DNA from 3 places in the Streptomyces mabaensis genome. Region 2 is predicted to be linked to each of the others. Evidence: riboswitches for the same ligand, from Rfam matches in the RefSeq annotation. Region 2 holds a riboswitch; each other region holds the start of a gene.

What was found. A riboswitch is a leader RNA that binds a small molecule or an ion and turns the genes downstream of it on or off. The one in region 2 is predicted to bind cyclic di-AMP.
Positions count from the first base shown of each region.
Region 1: linked by a shared signal. The riboswitch ahead of ACWV17_RS07400 (transglycosylase family protein) and the one ahead of ACWV17_RS15765 (M23 family metallopeptidase) in region 2 are both predicted to bind cyclic di-AMP.
Region 3: linked by a shared signal. The riboswitch ahead of ACWV17_RS19420 (M23 family metallopeptidase) and the one ahead of ACWV17_RS15765 (M23 family metallopeptidase) in region 2 are both predicted to bind cyclic di-AMP.

Region 1 covers NZ_JBSOPZ010000006.1:101,040-107,740, forward strand. Annotated here, with positions in the region: gene ACWV17_RS07380 (Ppx/GppA phosphatase family protein) at 1-885, opposite strand, end outside; gene ACWV17_RS07385 (DUF501 domain-containing protein) at 882-1,487, opposite strand; gene ACWV17_RS07390 (FtsB family cell division protein) at 1,544-2,020, opposite strand; gene eno (phosphopyruvate hydratase) at 2,123-3,406, opposite strand; gene ACWV17_RS07400 (transglycosylase family protein) at 3,703-4,404, opposite strand; cyclic di-AMP (ydaO/yuaA leader) riboswitch at 4,409-4,589, opposite strand; gene ACWV17_RS07405 (transglycosylase family protein) at 4,846-5,793, opposite strand; gene ACWV17_RS07410 (cytochrome P450 family protein) at 5,906-6,701, opposite strand, start outside.
Region 2 covers NZ_JBSOPZ010000015.1:62,022-68,722, forward strand. Annotated here, with positions in the region: gene ACWV17_RS15745 (Glu/Leu/Phe/Val dehydrogenase dimerization domain-containing protein) at 1-75, shown strand, start outside; gene ACWV17_RS15750 (TetR/AcrR family transcriptional regulator) at 183-803, shown strand; gene ACWV17_RS15755 (carbohydrate kinase family protein) at 904-1,776, shown strand; gene ACWV17_RS15760 (SGNH/GDSL hydrolase family protein) at 3,251-4,042, opposite strand; gene ACWV17_RS15765 (M23 family metallopeptidase) at 4,217-5,164, opposite strand; cyclic di-AMP (ydaO/yuaA leader) riboswitch at 5,169-5,327, opposite strand; gene ACWV17_RS15770 (tyrosine-protein phosphatase) at 5,744-6,550, shown strand; gene ACWV17_RS15775 (DUF6126 family protein) at 6,578-6,701, opposite strand, start outside.
Region 3 covers NZ_JBSOPZ010000020.1:49,658-56,358, reverse strand. Annotated here, with positions in the region: gene ACWV17_RS19430 (MerR family transcriptional regulator) at 1-8, shown strand, start outside; gene ACWV17_RS19425 (PP2C family protein-serine/threonine phosphatase) at 91-1,260, shown strand; cyclic di-AMP (ydaO/yuaA leader) riboswitch at 1,503-1,637, shown strand; gene ACWV17_RS19420 (M23 family metallopeptidase) at 1,688-2,704, shown strand; gene ACWV17_RS19415 (PrsW family intramembrane metalloprotease) at 2,713-4,074, opposite strand; gene trmB (tRNA (guanosine(46)-N7)-methyltransferase TrmB) at 4,118-4,903, opposite strand; gene lhgO (L-2-hydroxyglutarate oxidase) at 5,260-6,459, opposite strand; gene ACWV17_RS19400 (MFS transporter) at 6,537-6,701, opposite strand, start outside.

The sequences.
Region 1 (6,701 bases), on a different contig from region 2:
CCGGGCGCCCGTCCGCTCCATGATCTCCAGCAGGACCAGCGCGCCCGCGCCGATCACGTCCACCCGGCCCGGGTGCATCACGGGGATCGCGGCACGCTCGTCGTGGGTCGAGGCGAGCAGCGTGCCGGTGATCTCGGCGACCTTCGCCACGGGGATCCGGGTGTGGTGGATCGCGGCGGAGTCGTACGCGCTCAGGCCCAGCGCGATCGCGGCGACCGTGGTGACCGAGCCGGCCAGCCCGACCAGCGTCCTGGCCTCGCCGAGCGGGACGGTCTCCTCCGCCAGGTCGAGGGCGGCCCGGATGTCCTCGCGTATGGCGGCGATCTGCCCGGCCGTCGGCGGGTCGGACACCACGCCCTCCCGTACGAGATGGCGCTCGGTCATCCGCACACAGCCGACGTCGACCGACCGGGCGGCGCGGACGTGGTCGTCGCCGACCACGAACTCCGTCGAACCGCCCCCGATGTCCACCACCAGGAACGGCCTCGCCAGGTCGGCACGGCCGGTCAGCTCCTTGGTGGCACCGGTGAAGGAGAACTCGGCCTCCTGGTCGCCGGTGATCACCTCGGGCTCGACGCCGAGGATGTCCAGCACCCCGCGTACGAAGTCGTCGCGGTTCTCGGCGTCGCGGGAGGCCGAGGTGGCCACGAATCGGATGCGTTCGGCGCTCAGGGCCCGGATGACACCGGCGTACTCGCGGCACGCCGCGAACGTCCGCTCCAGCGCCTCGGGCGCCAGCCGCCCGGTGCGGTCGACGCCCTGGCCGAGCCGGACGATCGTCATCCGCCGGTCGAGCTCCTTCAGTTCGCCCGTGGCCGGGTCGGCGTCCGCGACCAGCAGGCGGATCGAGTTGGTACCGCAGTCGATGGCGGCGACGCGCGTCACTGGTCGTCCCCTTCAAGTGGCTTGACGGCGAACCAGCCCGAGCCGTCCTCCGAGCGGCCGACCTCCCATCCGTCACCGGCGGGGGGCCCGCACGGGGTGACGCAGGGGCCCTTGGCCCACCACTCGGGCAGCATCGCCAGGGCCTCGTCGCCCAGCGGGTTCACGCCGGGGCCGGCCGCCAGCGAGTGGCCGACCAGGACGTGCAGGCACTTCACCCGGTCCGGCATGCCGCCGGCACTGGGGAAGCCCTGGAGCACCTCGATCGCATCGCGGCGCGCGATGTAGTCCTCGTGCGCGACGCGGTACGCCGCCGCCAGTTCGGGGTCCTCGGCGAGGCGGGCCTGCATCTCCTTCATGACGCCCCCGCCCTCCAGGGTGCCGATCGCACCGGCGGCCCGCGGGCACGTCAGGTAGTACAGCGTCGGGAACGGCGTGCCGTCCTCCAGGCGCGGGGCCGTCTCGACCACGTCCGGCTGCCCGCAGGGGCAGCGGTGGGCGATGGCGCGCAGCCCGCGGGGCGGGCGGCCGAGCTGCTCCTTGAACGCGGCGATGTCCGCGTCCGTGGGCTCGGTCCGGTCGGTCTGGGGCGGGGGCGTGTCCATGCCTGGGAGAGTCTCTTCGTTCGCTGGTCGGTCTGGTCTTGGGGGTTGTTCGGGGTCTACCGGTCCGGGCGGTCGGCCTTGTCCACGCCGTCCCAGACGTTGGAGTACCAGGGCCGGTCCGCGCTGCCCTGGTCGCTGTGGTCCAGGTCCTCGGCCTCGGGGTCGATCATGGTGAAGCCGGTCTCCCCGGGACGTACGAAGTGCAGGTGCTCGCGCGCCTGCTGCTCCACGAACGCGGGGTCCTGCCAGCGGGCCTTCTGGTCGCGCAGCTCTTCCAGCCCGGCCCGGGCCCGGTCCGCCTCCCGCTGCTGCTCGGCGATCTCCGAGCGCTGGGAGACGTACTGGCGCATCGGATACGCGAGAGCCACGACCAGCGTGCAGAGCACCAGCGCGAGCAGCGCGGCCCGGCCGGTGAGCCGGCTGCGGCGGATCTGCCGCCGGGTCTGGGAGCGGTAGACGCGGGCGGCGGTCCGCTCGCCGAGCAGCCGAATCCTGGTCGCGGTGGAGAACCGGTCGCGGTCCTTTCCGGCCATGTCTCCCGCCTCCCCTGCCGTTACGCGCGTACGTCCCCGGACACGGTACGGGACCGCGGCCGGGGACGTACGTACGACTGGCTGTGCTGTTACGCCTTGCCGCTATGCGGTACGGAACCGCGGGAACGCGCTGCGGCCCGCGTACACCGCCGCGTCGTCGAGGATCTCCTCGATGCGCAGCAGCTGGTTGTACTTGGCGACGCGCTCGGAGCGGGCCGGGGCACCGGTCTTGATCTGGCCGCAGTTGGTGGCGACGGCCAGGTCGGCGATGGTGACGTCCTCGGTCTCGCCGGAGCGGTGCGACATCATGCACTTGAAGCCGCTGCGCTGGGCCAGCTCGACGGCGTCCAGGGTCTCGGTCAGCGAACCGATCTGGTTGACCTTGACGAGCAGGGCGTTCGCGGAGCCCTCCTCGATACCGCGGGCGAGGCGCTCCGGGTTGGTGACGAACAGGTCGTCGCCGACCAGCTGGACCTTGCTGCCGAGCTTGTCGGTGATGACCTTCCAGCCGGCCCAGTCGTCCTCGAACAGCGGGTCCTCGATGGAGACCAGCGGGTACGCGGAGACGAGCTCCTCGTAGTACTCGGTCATCTCGGCGGCCGAGCGGGACTTGCCCTCGAACTCGTACGAGCCGTCCTTGTAGAACTCGGAGGCCGCGCAATCGAGCGCGAGCGCGATGTCCTTGCCGGGCGCGTAGCCGGCCTGCTTGATGGCCTCGAGGATGAGGTCGAGCGCCTCGCGGTTGGAGCCGAGGTTCGGCGCGAAGCCGCCCTCGTCGCCGAGACCGGTGGAGAGCCCCTTCTCCTTCAGGACCTTCTTCAGGGTGTGGTAAACCTCGGTGCCCCAGCGCAGGGCCTCGGAGAAGGACTCGGCGCCGATCGGCGCGATCATGAACTCCTGGATGTCCACGTTGGAGTCGGCGTGCGAGCCGCCGTTCAGGATGTTCATCATCGGGACGGGCAGCAGGTGCGCGTTCGGGCCGCCGAGGTAGCGGAAGAGCGGCAGGTCGGACGCCTCGGAGGCGGCGTGCGCGACGGCGAGGGAGACGCCGAGGATGGCGTTGGCGCCGAGCGAGGACTTGTCCGGGGTGGCGTCCAGGTCGAACATCGCCTGGTCGATCAGGCGCTGCTCGGTGGCGTCGTACCCGACCAGCTCGGGGCCGATCTGCTCGATGACGGCGAGGACGGCCTTCTCGACGCCCTTGCCCTGGTAGCGGTTCGGGTCACCGTCGCGGAGCTCGAGGGCCTCGAACGCACCGGTGGATGCACCGGACGGAACTGCAGCACGACCCGTGCTGCCGTCGTCGAGGCCGACCTCGACCTCGACCGTGGGGTTGCCTCGGGAGTCCAGGATTTCCCGGGCTACGACGACGTCGATGGACGGCACGAGCATCTCCTTCTGGGATGTGACGCTATGGGTGCAGGGTCTCTTTGGCCTTGCGGCAAGAGCCTAACCGGCTGCGGGGCATCCACCGGCCTACCGCCCGGACCCTGGGACGAAAACAGGCCCGAATACCCGCGGGCCGGGACATAAGCACCGCGCGGTACTGGACGGTAATCGCGACGGCAGAAAGCCCCGGCCCGGCGCGCACGGGGGAGAGCGCGCCGGGCCGGGGCGGTTTCGGGGGGACCGGCTTCCGCCGAGGCCGGTCCCGGGCAGGCCCTAAGGCCGCGGGGCCGGGGTCAGCGGAGGTGGAGCTGCTGGCCCGGGTAGATGACGTCGGCGTCCTCGACGACGTCCTTGTTCAGCTCGAACAGCTTCTGCCAGCCGCCCTTGACCTTCTCGGTCTCAGCGATCTTGGCGAGGGTGTCGCCGGCCTTCACCTTGTACTCGCCGTCGCCCTTCTTGAAGGACTTGGCGGCCTTGGGGGCCTCGGCACGCGCCTCGGACCGGCTGGCCTTGGCAGGCTCGGTGCGCTTCTCGGCCTTCTTCGCGGCCTTCGGCTGGGCGGCCTTCGGCTTCTCGGCCGGCTTGGCGGCGGAGCCGGTGTCGACGCCCGGGTCGACACCGTCGTTGGTCAGGTTGCCGGCGCCGGCGCAGGCCCAGGCACCCGGACCCTGCATGTCGAGGAGTACCTCGGCGGTGGCGATCTGCTGGCTCTTGCTGGCCAGGTCGGCACGGGGGGCGTACTTCGTACCGCCGGCGGCCGCCCAGCTGGACTGCGAGAACTGCAGGCCGCCGTAGTAGCCGTTGCCGGTGTTGATGGACCAGTTGCCGCCGGACTCGCACTGGGCGACCTTGTCCCAGGTCGCGACGGAGGCGGCGGACGCCGAGGTGGCGCCCATCAGCGGCACGGCGACGGCCGCACCCGTGACACCGGCGAGCGTGGCGATGCGGGTGGCCTTGGACGGGCGGCGGTGTTTGCCCTTGCCGGAAAGCAGCATGGAGTGATCCCCTCACCGACGCCTACGAGGTGAGCTGTCGGGTTCGGGCCAAGTGAGTTGCCCGGCCGCGCGTCGTGGCGCGCGACTTCACCCCAGCCGGTCGGCTGCCGTTGTCTCAACGGCCGCGCCCGGCACTTACCTTGGGTCCCCCGCTCCTGCCAACGGCGCTTACGCGACGACTACTTCCTTCGCCCGTCGGCAGGATTCGGCGTGACGGTCGAAAGGAGCCCGCGGTGCGAGCGGTTCAGACCGTAGACACAGGCCTCCCCGATGTTCAATGCCGAACATCGGGGAGAAAACGCCCATACCCTCCCCCGCGAATCCGTCATTTCCGCAGGTGAGAGGCAAAAGTGCGGGACCGGGCGGACGAGACGGGCCAGTTGGGCGGAAGAGATTCATGTCTCACTTGAGCAAACTAGGACATTAAGTCCCGAACTACCCCTACTTTTGCCCCAGATCGAGGCTCTGGCCGGGGAGGATGAGGTCCGGCTCGACACCGATGACCTGCTCGTTGGCCTCGTAGATCGCGGACCATCCGCCCGCTACGTTCTGCTTGTCCGCGATGTCCCACAGGTTGTCGCCCGGACGGACGGTGTACGCACCCGCTTCCGCCGCAGCACCGTCGCGCGCCGCGTCGTCGCCGCGCGAGGCGTGCCGCCCAGTCTCGCGGTCGGCCGCGGGCGTGCCCGGCTCGGCCGCCTCGGCGCTCTCCGCCGTCTCGCCGGGGGCCGGTTCGCCCCGGTGCTTGCCGGCGCCGGGAGTTGCCGCGGCGTCCGCAGGGGCGGACGCGGCGGGTGACGCGGTGTCCGACTGGCCCGACTGGCCCGGCTTGTCCGCCTTGGGGGCGTTCGTTCCCGCGGGAGCCGTCGGCGTCGCGGGGGCGGCGGGTGCGGCGGGTGCGGTGGGCAGCAGGGAGGGGGTGTCCACCGGAGTGGACTCGGAGGGCCGCACCGGGGCGGGGCCGACCGACATGTCCCCCGTCGGCAGACCCGGGTCGACATCGGCGATCAGGCCGCCCTTGGCCAGTCCCGCGGGGCCGGCGCAGCTCGGCCAGGCCTGCGGGCCCTGCGCGGCGAGCACCTTCTCCGCGACGGCGATCTGCTGGGAGCGGCTGGCGAGGTCCGCCTGCGGCGCGTACGACAGCCCGCCGAACTGCTCCCAGGTCTCCTGGCTGAACTGAAGCCCGCCGTAGTACCCGTTGCCCAGGTCCGCGCTCCAAGTGCCGCCGCTCTCGCACTCAGCGACGCGGTCCCAGGTGGAGGCTTCCGCCGCGCTGGCACCGGTGGCGCCGAGCAGCGGGATCGCGATGGCGGAGCCGGTGACTCCGGCCGCGACGACAAGAGCGGGGGCTTGGCGGGGGCGCCGGTGGCGGCCGTTCCCGGAGCGCATGCGGTGGCCTTCCGTGTGACGGGTGAGACGACGGTGAACGTAGCGGTACTCGAACGCTTGTCACAAGTCGATGCAGCGGAGATCACGTGAAGGTCACGCGCGTGACCGTGTGTCACCTTGCGGAGGGGGTGAACTCCACCGGCAGGGTGCGCAGTCCGCGCATGATGAGCCCGCCCCGCCACCGCAAATCGGCAGGATCCGCCGCGAGCCGCAGGTCAGGAAGGCGGCGCAGCAGCGTCGCGAGGGCCGTCCGCCCCTCCAGCCGGGCCAGCGGCGCGCCCAGGCAGTAGTGGATGCCGTGTCCGTATCCGAGATGCGGATTGTCACGCCGGGTGAGGTCCAGCACATCGGGCTGCTCGAACCGCTCGGGGTCCCGGTCCGCCGCCGCGAGTACGACCAGTACGGGGTCCCCAGCAGCCACCGCCTGCCCGCCGAGCGTCAGCGGCTCGGTCGCGAAACGCCAGGTCGCCAGCTCCACCGGCCCGTCGTAGCGCAGCAGTTCCTCGACACCGGTGGCCAGCAGCCCCGTCTCGCCGGCGGCCAGGGAGATCTGGAGCCGCTCGCGCTGCTCCGGGTGCCGCAACAGGGCGTAAACCCCGTTCCCGATCAGATTGACCGTCGTCTCGAAACCGGCGAAGAGCAGGATGAAAGCCATCGCGGCGGCCTCGTTCTCGGTGAGGTGCTCGCCGTGGTCGCTCGCCCGGATCAGACCCGAAATCAGATCCTCGCCCGGCTCCTCCCGTTTGCGGTGAATCAGCTCGGCGAGATAGTTCCGCATCTGCTTCACGGACCGTGCCACCCCGCCCCGCGGCCCGCCGCCGTGTCGGATCATCATTCCCGCCCAGTCGCGGAAGTCGTCCTGGTCCTCGCGCGGTACGCCCAACATGTCGCAGATGGCGTAGATGGGC
Region 2 (6,701 bases):
CGGGCAGCCGCGCACGCGGTCGTCGCCGACCGGCTGCCGGTGATGGCGGAGCGCTTCGGCTGGTACCGGCGCTGAGGCGTCGGCCGGTGCGGTGTTGACGGCTGCTGGGGCTGGGGCGGAACGGGTCACGGGGCCTGCGAGGGGCGAGTTACCGGTGTGTAGCCCGTGTGTAGGGTGACGGCGTGGCCAGGGTCAGGTTGAGCGTGGAGGAACGGCGCGAGGAGTTGCTGCGTGCGGCCGTCGAACAGATCGGGGTGCGCGGGATCGACTCGCTCCGGATCTCCGACGTCGCCTCGGCCCTGGGGGTCAGCAACGCGCTGGTCCTGTACCACTTCGCGACGAAGGAGAAGCTGGTCGCGGCGGCCTTCGGTTATGCGGCGCACGGTGACCTCGTCCATCTGCACAAGCTGCTGAACCGCCGTACCACGGCGGTGCGCAGGCTGCGCGCCGCGGTGCGGTGGTATGCGCCGACCGGTTCGGCGAAGGGCTGGAAGCTGTGGATCGAGGGCTGGGCGGCGGCGCTGCGCGAACCCGTGCTGCGCGAGGTCACCCGTGATCTCGACCTGCGGTGGAAGGCCGCGCTGACCGAGGTGATCGCGGAGGGCGCGGCGGCGGGCGAGTTCCCGTGCCCCGACCCGGCGGCGGCCGCCTGGCGGCTGACCGCGCTGCTGGACGGGCTGGCCGTGCAGATGACGTCGTACGAGGGGGCGCTGTCGCGGACCGCCATGCAGGAGTGGGTCGATGACGCGCTCGCGCGCGAGCTGGGCATAGACAGATCGGTACTGACGGCCACGGCGCGCTGACAACTGGGCTGAGGCCTGAGGAAGGATTCCGGTGTCACCCGAATTCGAGCAACCCGAGCAAGCGGAGCAACCCGGGCAACTGGAAGATGCGTACGACGTCCTGGCGATCGGGGGCAGCGGGGTGGACACGGTGGTCCGTGTCGACTCCCTGCCCGTACCACTCGCCGACTCGGTCGGGGTGTCCCCGATCCGGGAGTGGCCGGGGCATACGGGCGGCAATGTCGCGCTGGGCTGCCGGGCGCTCGGACTGAACGTCAAACTCCTCGACTTCATCGGCGACGACTGGACCGGTGCGATGGTCCGTGAGCGTCTCGCGGAGGGCGGGGTGGACTTCGAGCCGCTGATCTCGCCGGCGGGGACGCGCCGTGCGGTGAACCTTGTGGAGACTACTGGGCGCCGGATGTCGTTCTACGACGGGCGCGATCCTCTCGATCTGCGGATGCCGCGGGAGTTCTACCTCCCGCACCTGCGGCGCGCCCGCCATGTCCATCTCTCGATCATGCACTTCGCACGTTTCCTGTACGACGACATCGAGGCGCTCGGGGTCCCGGTCTCCACGGACCTGCACGACTGGGACGGACTGGCGGACCACCACCGGGAGTTCGCCCTGCGGTCCGACCTCGTCTTCCTGAGCGCGGCGGGGGCGGGCGAGCGCATCGCCTCCGTGATGCGGGAGATTCTGCGGGAGGGGCGGGCGGAGGCGGTGATAGCCATGGCGGGGGCGGGCGGCTCGTACCTGCTCGCGCGGGACGCCGGCAGCACGCCGCGCCCGATCCGCGCGACGGTACCGCCGGCGCGGGTGGTGGACTCCAACGGCGCAGGCGACGCGTACGTCTGCGGCTTCCTGTACGGACGCCTGGCGGGCCGGGACCTGGAGGAGTGCGCGAGGCTGGGCGCGGTGGCGGGCGCGTACGCGTGCACGGTGGAGGGCAGCACGGCGCTGATCGGGCGGGAGGAACTGACGGGGGGCTGAGGGCGCCCTGGTCCAGGAGCGGGTGGTTCGGGTAGGGCCCCCTGGGGACGGCGGGTGCCGGTCCCGGCTCAGCAGCCGCAGGCCGGTGGGGGGCGGACGTGTCCGGGAGCGGGCAGTGCGGGTGGGGGGCCGCCCGTGCCCGGGAGCGGGCAGTGCGGGTGGGGGGCGTGCGTGCCCCGGGGCGAGAAGTGCGGGTGGGGGGCCGCCCGGTTGGTGATGATGGCGGCTCCGGGCCGGGCGTCAAGGGCGCTCCCTGCGGTCGCGTCGCTGCGCGATGGCCTTCGGCCACCCTGGACTCCCGTCCCTCCACCGCTACTGCTTGTTGAGGGGGCGGCCCCCGGAGCGGGGCCCCGGGGATCCACCGGCTGCTGGTCCCGGTCGGCCCCCGGCCGCAGGCCGGTGGGCGATTGCGGGACGCGGTCTCCCCGGGATGGGCCCGGCCCGGCCAAGCGGCCACAGGCCGGTGGGTAGTTGCGGGCGCGGTCTCTCCGGGATGGGCCCGGCCCCGGCCAAGCGGCCACCGGGTGGTGGGTGGTGCGCAATCGGCCCGGGAGGGGCCCGGCCCCGGCCAAGCGGCCGCAGGCCGGTGGGTGATTACCCAGCGCGGCAGGTCAGAGAGGAGCACGGCCTCGGCCAAGCGGCTGCAGGTTGTGGACCACGCGGTCGCCTCGGGAGGAACCTGGCCCCGGCGCAGCGGCCGCAGATTGTGGACCGTGAGGTCCGCTCGGAGGACCCCGACCAGCTCAGCGGCCGCAGGCCGGTGGGTCATTACCGCGCGCGGCAGGTCAGAGAGGAGCACGGCCTCGGCCAAGCGACTGCAGGTTGTGGACCACGCGGTCGCCTCGGGAGGAACTGGCCCCGGCGCAGCGGCCGCAAATTGTGGACCGTGAGGTCCGCTCGGAGGACCCCGACCAGCCCAGCGGCCGCAGGCCGGTGGGTCATTGCCGCGCGCGGCAGGCCCGGGATGGACTTGGACCCGGCTGAGCGGCCAGCAGGCCGGTCTGGCCGAGGTATGACTACAACAGGCGGCATGAGAGGGTCCACAGGGCCTCAATTGCGCCCGATTTGACGGGGTTTATGACCTACTCGCAGACCCCCTCGCCCGCTTGGTGTCGCCTCACCTCGGATTGGGCGTCGTCTCGGCTCAACAGACGGCCGTCGGTCGCTTAGCCGAGCCGCGCAGCCCCCGAAGTGGCCGCGTGTCTTGCCCCATCTGCCAGGCTGAGGTCACCGACGAGAGCGCAGCCAGCGTCCCGGCTCAGGTGGGGCCCCGCTCCCCGGGGCCGCCCGACACTCATCTGCACCAGCGGGACGGGGCGGACGGTCAAGGGGGGCCGAAGGCCATCGCGCAGCGACGCGACCGCAGGGAGCGCCCTTGACGGTCCGGCCCGGCCCGCCATACTCACAAAGCGGGCGGCCCCGGGTTTCGCCGCACAACCCACCCCCGGCCACAGTCACCCCCCACCCCCGGCCCCTACAACGGCAGCAAGTCCGGGCGCTTCGGTTCTATGTGGTCGCCCGACGACTCGCCTCGCAGGCGTCGGCCGATCCACGGCACCAAGTGCTCCCGCGCCCACTGGATGTTGTCCCGGCGGACTGCCGCCGAGCCCCTCGGCTCCTCCGGGGGCCACGGCTGGTCGGGGTCGGCCGGTACCTCCAGGCCCAGCACCTGCGCCGCGCGGAGCGCGACCCGCGTGTGCCCCTCGGGCGAGAGATGCAGCCGGTCGCCGTCCCAGGCCCGCCTGTCCTGGACCGACCTGAGCGACCACAGGTCGAGCACCGGGCAGTCGTAGCGGTCGGCGATCGACCGCACATGCGCGGTGTACGTGGCGATCTTGCCCCGCAGATGCCGCAGCACCGGCACGCTGCGGGTGTCGAAACCGGTGGTGATCATCACCGTACCGACGGCCGAGGTCAGGTCCGCCACGGCCGCCTCGAAACGCTCGGCGACCGCGTCCGGATCGCTGCCCGGCCGGATGATGTCGTTGCCGCCGGCGCAGAAGCTCACCAGGTCCGGCGCGAGCCCTTTCGCCCGCGGCACCTGCTCCGCCACGATCTGGTCGAGCAGCCGTCCCCGCACGGCCAGGTTCGCGTAGCGGAAGGCGTGCTCCGGGCGTTGGTCGGCGAGCAGTACCGCCAGCCGGTCGGCCCACCCCACGAACGAACCGTCAGGCCCCGGATCGCCGACGCCTTCGGTGAAGCTGTCACCGATCGCCGCGTACGACCCGAACGCACCTCTGCTGATTGATCTCGAATCGCCTGCCACGGGAGCACATCCTTCACCGGCGGATGTGACCTACGCGACCGTAAGGAGGGGGTGACGCGGCGTGACATGGACCACGGGCCGTTTCCCACGGCTCCCGGGCATACGCCAGGAGGCCGGATCCGCCGATCCGGCCTCCTGGCTACGTCTGGTGACGCCCCGTCAGGGTGATGCGTCTCAGATGCTGACGCCGTGCTGGCGCAGGTACGCCAGCGGGTCGATGTCCGAGCCGTAGCTCGGGCTGGTCCGGACCTCCATGTGCAGGTGCGGACCGGTCGAGTTGCCGGTCGAGCCGACCAGCCCGATCTGCTGCCCGCCGCTGACACTCTGGCCGGACGAGACGGAGAGCGCGGACAGGTGGGCGTACTGCGAGTACGTGCCGTCGGCGTGCTGGATGACGACCTCGTTGCCGTAGGAACCGCTCCAGCCGGCCGAGACGACGGTGCCAGGACCGATGGACTTGACGCTGGTGCCGGAGCCCGCGGCGAAGTCCACACCCGTGTGGTAACCGCTCGACCACATGGACCCGGACATGCGGTACGGGGTGGAGACGGAAGCGTCGACCGGGGCGGTGAAGCCGGAGGCGTTCGCAGTGCCCTTGTCCGAGGCGGCCGTGGCGGCCTTCTCGGCCGGCGCGCTCTTCTTCGCCGGCGCCGGCGCCGGGGCAGGCGCGCTCTTGCGCTCGGACCGGTCGGCCCGCTCGGCAGGAGCCTCGGACTTGGCCGCCGGCTTGGCCTTGGCCTTGGCCTTGGCCTTCTCGCCGATGGTGAGCTTGAGGCCCGGGTGGATCAGCGACGGGTCGTCACCGACGACCTCGCGGTTGTCCTGGTAGAGCTTCTGCCAGCCGCCGCTGACGTCCTGCTCATCGGCGATCTTGGACAGGTAGTCGCCCGAGACCACGGAGTACGTCTTGGGAGCGGACTTCACCGCGGCGGCCGGCGCGGCGGCCGCGACCGGAGCGACGGCCTTCTCGGCGGCGGTGGCCGGTGCGGCCTTCTCCGCCGCGGTCGCGCCGGTGGCGCCCAGCAGCGGCAGCGCGAGTGCGGCACCACCAGTGCCTGCGGCGACAAAGCCGCGCGTGATCGGATTGGCCTTGGGACGACGGTGCTTACCCTTTGCGGGCATGACGAATTCCTCTCCGTCGCCTGCGAGGTGAGCTGTCGGGTTCGGACTGGAGATGTCCGGCCGCAGTGCGAGTGCGACTTAACCCCGAGCCGTTCCGGATTACCGGACCGGCGGCTTACCTGGGTCCCCCGCTCCTGCCGTGCGTGAGTGGTGGGTGCGGTTTCCGGGCGGTGGCAGGATTCGGCGGTCCACCCGGATTGACGGTGACCGTAGGCGAGCCCGACGGGCGGAACAAGCCGCGAATTCCGCATTGCATTCGCAGTGACGAATATGCCGGAATTTTCCGGTCACCCTCCGTGGATTACGGATCATTAACAGCCGCCCGCACCATGGAATTAGGCCTGCTTCCGCCACCACGCAACGTCACCAATATGATCCTGCTCACTCACTCCGGGACCATCTCACGCGCAAATACGCCAAGGCCTCGTTAAGCAAATCAATTCGGTCAGAACGGACATTGAACCGTAATTGCCCCTACTGATCCGCACCGAGATGATTGCCCCAGGAACCCATGTCGTATCGTCGAACCGATGACCCTCGCCGGCGAGCAGCGCCGACGGCAGACACGGAGGAGACCCCGTGACGCAGCAGCTTCCCCAGGTCCCGTCGACAGAGCCCGAGCTGACCGGAGTGCGCAACTTCCGTGACGTGGGCGGGCTGCCGGCCGCGGACGGCCGACGGGTACGGCAGGGGCGGCTCTTCCGCAGCGGTCATCTGGCGCATGCGAGCGCCACCGACGCCGCCTTCCTCGGCTCGCTCGGGCTGCACACGATCTTCGACTTCCGCAATGACGCGGACAAGGCACTTGAGGGTCCGGACGTCGAGCTGCCCGGCGTACGGAACGTCAACATCCCGCTGACGGACCCGGCGGACGGCGCCGAGTTCTGGAAGATGGTCCGCGACGGCGATCTCGACCAGCTGCGCTCGATCCTCGCCGACGGCCAGGCTGCCGCGCGGATGTCCGCCTCCTACCGCGTGATCATCAAGCACCGCACCGCGGAGCACAGCCGGGTGCTGCACGCGCTCGCCGAGGACAGCGTGCCGGCCCTGATGCACTGTGCGGCCGGCAAGGACCGCGCGGGCCTGTCGATCGCGGTGACGCTGCTCGCGCTCGGCGTCGAGCGGGACGCGATCGAGGCCGATTACCTGGAGTCCAACGCGGCCCACCGCCGTTACAAGGTGCACCGCAGCAACAGCTCGCCCGCCGCCATGTCCCCCGAGGTCATGGAGCTGCTGAGCCCGCTGTTCGACGCCCGCGCCGAGTACCTCGCGGCGGCCTTCGACACCATCTCCCAGACCTGGGGCACGACCGACCGCTACCTCGAGGAGGGCCTGAAGGTCACCCCCGAGATCCGCGAGCGGCTGCGCGCCCGCCTGCTGGACTGACGACGGGACCTGACGACCGGACAGGCCCTACTGCTGCCCGCCGAGGGTGAAGAGCATGTACACGAACGCCGCGAAGAGGTGTCCGGCGACGACGTAGACGAAGAGCCGGATCGCCAGGCCCCGCGGAATCCTGTCCTCGACGAAGCGACGG
Region 3 (6,701 bases), on a different contig from region 2:
ACGAGTAGCTCCGGGCCGCGGCCGCGTCCCGCTCGCCCGGTTGGCCGTTGCCCGGTCGCCGCCCCCGTGGCCTGCGGACAGGCTGGGTGAGTGGGGCACGAAGGAGGGCACATCGAGGACCAGGACCCGGACGAAGGCATCGGGAGCAGGGCCGCGCGCCGGTTCGTCCGTGCGCTGCCCGCGCTGCTGATCGTCGTCGGGCTGGTCTTCGACCTCTCCACCCCGCCGAGGTTCACGGGGTCGCCCTTCTTCTCGGCCGCGCCGCTCATCGCCGCGCCGCTGTTCTCGCTCGGCACCACGTTCCTGACCGGCGTGACCGCCTGCCTCGCCGTGCTGGCCCTGCACCTCCACAACGGGACGATGTGGCAGGCGGCGTCGCTGACCGAGCTGGCCACCGTGCTGACGGTGGCCGGTCTGGCGCTGCTCACCAACCGGGTGGTACGTCTCAGTGGCGAACAGCTCGCCTCCGCGCGCGGGATCGCGGAGGCGGCCCAGCGGGCCGTGCTCCCCGCGCCGGCCGACCGGATCGGCGGACTCCACATCGCCGCCCGGTACGAGGCGGCGCAGGCGGACGCGTTCATCGGCGGCGATCTCTATGCCGTACAGGACACGCCGTACGGGGTACGCCTGGTCGTCGGCGACGTACGGGGCAAGGGGCTCGACGCGGTGGAGGCGGTCGCCATCCTCATCGGGGCCTTCCGCGAGGCCGCCGAGCAGGAGTCCTCGCTCGAAGGCGTCGCGCAGCGGCTGGAGCGGGCCCTGACACGCGAGGGGACCCGCCGGGACAGCCTCGACGCGGTGGAGGGTTTCACCACCGCCGTGCTGGCGGAGATCCCGCGCGGCGGGCACGTGCTGCGGCTGGTCAACCGGGGGCATCCGGACCCCCTGCTGCTGCACGCCGACGGGACGCTGGAGACGCTCAAGCCCGCCGAACCGGCACTGCCGCTCGGCATGGGCGACCTGGCCAGCTGGCCCGACCGCGGGGAGGAGAGCGGGTTTCCGGCCGGGGCAACGCTGCTCCTCTACACCGACGGGCTGTCCGAGGCGCGGGACGGGGCTGGCGTCTTCTACGACCCGCAGGAGCGGCTGCGTGGCCGGATCTTTCCCGGGCCGGAAGCGCTGCTGACCGCGCTCGTCACCGATGTGCGGCGGTACACCGGGGGCAGCTCGACGGACGACATGGCGCTGCTCGCGGTCGGCCGCCCGCTGGAGGGGCAGCCGGACCGGCGTACCACCGTCCCGGTAGTCCGGCAGGCGTGACCGGAAGGGCACGGACACCCTCCGTAATCGAAGCGGAGCCCTCCGCATAACAATTGACGAACCATCAGGGTGAGGGTGGTTTATGAGCGGCGGTCAACTCGCCCGGTATCACCCCTTCCTGTCCCGGAAAGTCCCGGTGGAGAGCGTTAACGATCAACAGGAACAGCTTGGAATAGCGCCCCGGTGTCTATTAACGTTCGATAACGCAGCGCGGTCGTCCCAGCCGTCGCAAGAGACGGCACCGTGCGCGTGCGCCGAATTCCGCAAGGGAACCGGGGAACCACCAACTTGGGGTGAATCGGGCTGAAACCGGCCCGTAGGAGACCTTCCTGCTCCGAACCCGTCAGCTAACCCGGTAGGCGAGAAGGAAGGAAAGGAGCACGCCTCCGTGGCGTCCAACACCCCTGCCCCCGAAGTAACCCGGTCCATGACGCAGTCGTTTCCGGGAGGCACCGAAGGTTTCGGCGTCGAAGGGGGGACGTGGGAGGAATGGAACCCCACTGAGGACTCCGTCCGTCCCGTACGCGGCCGGCACCGCGTCGCCAAGCAGCGCGGCGGACTCGCCCGCAGCTCCACGGTGCTCGGAGTCGGCGTCATCGCCGCGGTCGGCGCCGGCGGCATCGCCACCGCGCAGGACAAGCCGGCCGTCACCATCTCCCTCCCCGACTCGATCACGTCCTCGCTGCCGGACGCCGCCTCGCTGCCCGGCGTGGGCGCGCTGATATCCGGTGACGACAGCGACGAGGACCGGGACACCTCCGTCGACGCCCCGCTCACCATGGCCGGCGTCAGCGCGGCGGAGGCCCAGCAGGGCACCACCGACGCGGGCGAGGCGCTGCGCGCCCGCATCCTGCTCCAGGCCGAGCACCAGCAGGACGCCGCCGACGCCGAGGCCCGTGCGGCCGCGGAGAAGGCCGCGGAAGCGGCGGCCGCCGCGGAGGCGAAGAAGCAGCAGGAGGCCGAGGCGGCGAAGGCGGCCGCGGAGAAGAAGGCCGCGGAGGAGGCCGCCAGGGCCGAGGCGGAGGCCGAGCGACTCGCCAAGCTGGCGGCCGGCTACTCCCTCCCCACCTCCTCGTACACCCTGACCTCGCACTACGGCCAGTCCGGCTCGATGTGGTCCTCCGGCCAGCACACCGGCCTCGACTTCGCCGCCCCCACCGGTACGCCGGTCAAGGCCGTGCACGGCGGCACCATCAAGTCGGCCGGCTGGTCCGGGTCTTACGGCTACCGCATCGTGCTGGAGCTCGAGGACGGTACGGAGATCTGGTACTGCCACCTCTCCTCGATGTCCGTCACCTCCGGCAAGGTCACCAACGGCGAGACCATCGGGCGCGTCGGCGCGACCGGCAACGTCACCGGCCCGCACCTGCACCTCGAGGTGCGCGTGGGCGGCGACACGGTCGACCCGCTGGCTTGGCTGCGCGGCAAGGGCCTGACGGTCTGAGCGGGCGGTTACCGGCCGGGGTGCCCGTACGCGCCGTACGGATTGCCGTACGGACCGTGGCCGCCCGGGCCGTGCCCGTACACGGTGACGTGCGGGCGCGGGATCGGTACGGGCAGCCGGCCCGTTGCTAGGGCCGCGTGGGCCAGCGCCGGGCCCGCCACCGCGCGCCGCTGCCACAGGTGGTGCAGCAGTTCCTGCTCGCGGGCGGTGAAGTCCGGGCCGGCCGCGCCGCGGCGGGCCCGGTGCCGCAGGAAGGCCAGCGACGTCGCGAAGGCCTCGTACTCGGCGACCGCGCGTGCCGCGGCCGGTCCGCCGGTCCGGGCCGCCATGCCGCGGGCCACGCCGCGGGCCCGCATCGAGGAGAGCGCCGGTGGCTCGGCGGGGCCCAGCCAGCCGGCCGCCGCGTACGCGGGCAGCTCGTCGGCGACGGTCCGCAGTTCGCCCTGCCGGGTCCAGACCGCCAGCCAGGTCAGCAGCCCGAAGACGGGCACCATGAACGCCCCGTACACGAGGTAGAAGGCGTGCTCGCCGTAGGCCGAGGAGCCGTTCCAGAGGGCGTGCATCAGCATCGCGAGGCCGAGCCCCAGCAGCGGAAGAACGATCCTGCGCGGCCGGCGACCCTCGGCCGCCATCGCCGCGGCGCCGAAGCCGATGCCGGTGAGCACGGTGAACAGCGGGTGCGCGAAGGGCGACATGACGATACGGACGAAGAAGGTCGCCGCCGTCATCGAGGTGAGACCCGAGCCGCCGGTCTCCAGGTCCTCGCCGAACGCGTTGCCCAAATAGAGGATGTTCTCGGTGAAGGCGAAGCCCGTCGCGGTGAAGCCGGCTATGACCACCCCGTCGACGATCCCGGTGAAGTCCCGTCCGCGGAAGACGAAGACCAGTAGCACGGCGGCCGCCTTCGCGCTCTCCTCCACGACCGGAGCGATGACGGTGGCCCCGAGGTGGTCCGCGCCGGCCGGGTCCGCGGTGGCCATGGCGAGCCAGCGGGTGGCGAAGCTGTTCGCCACTATCGCGACGAGCGCGGCCGCGAAGGCACCCCACGCGAAGGCGAAGACCAGGTTTGTCCAGGGGCCCGGCTCGACCCGGTCCAGCCAGCGGAACGCGGCCAGCAGCAGTGGCACCGGCAGGACCGAGAGGCCGAGGCCGACCAGAAAGCCCTGGGTGCCGGTCTGTTCGCGTACGAGGGCGAGGATCAACAGGGCCGAGAGGGCGAGCAGGGTGGTCACCGCCGCCGCGCGGACCGTCCTGCCGCGCCAGAACGCGCGGCGCGGGCGGTAGCGCCAGTGCGCGCGCTCCGGAACGGCGTCGAACAGCGGCCGCCGTTCACAGGCCGGGACCGGGACGGGGTCCGCAGGAGAGGACATTCGCCGACCCTAACGAGGCGCAGCGGCACCTCGCGAGGACGTATCAGTTCTGCGTACGGCGGAACAGCAGATCGTGTACAACGTGCCCCTTGTCCAGCCCCTGGCCCTCGAAGCGGGTGAGGGGGCGGAACGCGGGGCGGGGCGCGTAGCCGCCGTCCGCCTGCGTGTTCTCGAAGCCGGGGTGGGCGCTGAGCACCTCGAGCATCTGCTCGGCGTACGGCTCCCAGTCGGTCGCGCAGTGCAGGACCGCGCCCGGCTTCATCCGGGTCGCCGCGAGCGAGAGGAACTCCGGCTGGATCAGCCGGCGCTTGTGGTGGCGCTTCTTGGGCCAGGGGTCCGGGAAGTACACCCGCAGCCCGTCGAGCGAGCGCGGCGGCAGCATCTCCCGCAGCAGGATGATCGCGTCGCCGTTGGCCACCCGGATGTTGGACAGTCCGTTCCGCTCCGCGAGACCGAGCAGGTTGCCCTGGCCGGGGGTGTGCACGTCGACGGCCAGAATTCCGGTGTCCGGGTCGTCGGCGGCCATCTGCGCGGTGGCCTCGCCCATGCCGAAGCCGATCTCCAGGACGACGGGCAGCCCGCCGAAGAGCTCGTCGAGATCCAGGACGTGCCGTCCGTCGATGTCGAGTCCCCACTGGCCCCACAGCCGCTGGAGCGCGTCCCCCTGGCTCGTGGTCACGCGGCTTCGCCGCGGCTGGAAGCTGCGGATCCGCCGCTCGTGGTGCGAGCCGGCGGGGTCGGGCGCGGGCCCGTCGGGGAAGCGGGGCACGCTCCGGTCGCGGAGGAGCCGGCCGGCCTGGGGGGTGGTGGCGTTAAGGGACTCAGACACAATGCCCCGATTCTACGGCGCCCCCACGACACGCCGTCCCGGCCGTCCCCGACGCCTGCCCCGTTGCCGACTGCCTGCGCCCCGGTGCCACGGGCCAGGCCGGGTCCCTTTCGGCCGTCCGTCCGCCCCGGTCCAGACCCCAGCCCCTTTCGGCCGTCCGTCCGCCCCGGTCCGGACCCCGGTGCCTTTCGGCCGTCCGTCCGCCCCGGTCCGGACCCCGGTGCCTTTCGGCCGTCCGTCCCGGTCCGGCTACCCCGGCCCGCCCGTGCGGCCTGCCGGTGCCCGACTGCCTCCGCCCCGCCCGCCCTCGCCGCCTCCAGCCCCGCCGCCCCCAGGCGCCCCCCCCGCCGCCCGCCCTACCCCATCGCCGCCAGGGCCCTTCGGGCCACCTCCCGGCCGATCGGCAGGGATGCCGTCGCCGCAGGGGAGGGGGCGTTCAGGACGTGGAGGGTTCTGGGGGCCTCCTGGATCAGGAAGTCGTCCGCCAGCGTGCCGTCGCGCAGGACCGCCTGGGCGCGGACGCCCGCCGGCGCGGGGTGCAGGTCCGGCTCCGTCACCTCCGGGAGCAGCCGGCGCACCGCCTCGGTGAACGCGCGCTTCGACAGCGAGCGGTGCAGCTCACCCGCGCCGTACCGCCAGTGCCGGCGCGCTATCCGCCACGACCCGGGCCAGGCCAGCGTGCCGGCCAGTTCGCGGGGGTGTACGGCCGACCAGTCGTACCCCTCGCGCGCCAGCGCCGGCACCGCGTTCGGCCCGAGGTGGACGCCGCCGTCGATGCCCCGGGTCAGGTGCACCCCGAGGAACGGGAAGGCCGGGTCCGGCACTGGGTAGACCAGGCCGCGCACCAGCTCGGGCCGGGCCAGTTCGTAGTACTCGCCGCGGAACGGGACGATCCGCACGGCCGGGTCGTCGCCCGCCAGCCGCGCGATCCGGTCGCAGTACAGCCCCGCGCAGTTGACCAGCGCGCGGGCGCGCAGCACCGCACCGTCCGCGGTCCGGACCGCGACGCCCGACGCGCGACGCCCGATCAGCGTGACCTCCGCGCCGTACCGCACGTCCGCGCCCGCCGCCGTCAGCAGGTCCGCGAGCTGGGCCGCCACCCGCCCGTAGTCGACGATCCCGGTCGTGCCGACCCGGATCGCCGCCAGGCCCCGGACATGCGGCTCGTACTCCGCGAGCTGGGCCGGGCCCAGCTCACGGACCGGAATCCCGTTCTCCCGGCCGCGCTGGACCAGGGCGTGCAGCCGGGGCAGCTCGGCCCGCTCGGTCGCGACGATGAGCTTGCCGGTGACCTCGTGCGGTATGTCGTGCTCGGCGCAGAACTTGACCATCTCGGCCGCGCCCTGGACGGCGAACCGAGCCTTCAGGGACCCCGGCCGGTAGTAGATTCCGCTGTGGATCACACCGCTGTTGCGCCCGGTCTGGTGCCGGGCGGGTCCCGGCTCCTTCTCCAGCACCGTCACCCGGGTGCCCGGCGCGAGGCGCGTGATCGCGTACGCCGTCGACAGGCCGACGATCCCGCCGCCGATCACGACCACGTCGCAGCCGTCGCTCATCGCTCCACCTCCCACCCCGATAGTGCACTGGCCCACTGACAATGCCCTCAAACCAGTACGGGAACCGGGCGAAAGATTCAGGCAGGCGCCACCAGGAGCGGGCGCGCCCGTTCCCGCAGCTCCGCGACGCGCGGCTCGTCGCCGTACGGCTCCAGCCGGTGCAGCAGATCCCGTACGTACTCCGTCGTACGCGCCGAGGAGATCCGCCCGGCGACCTCCACCGCCCGCGTGCCCGCCGCGCA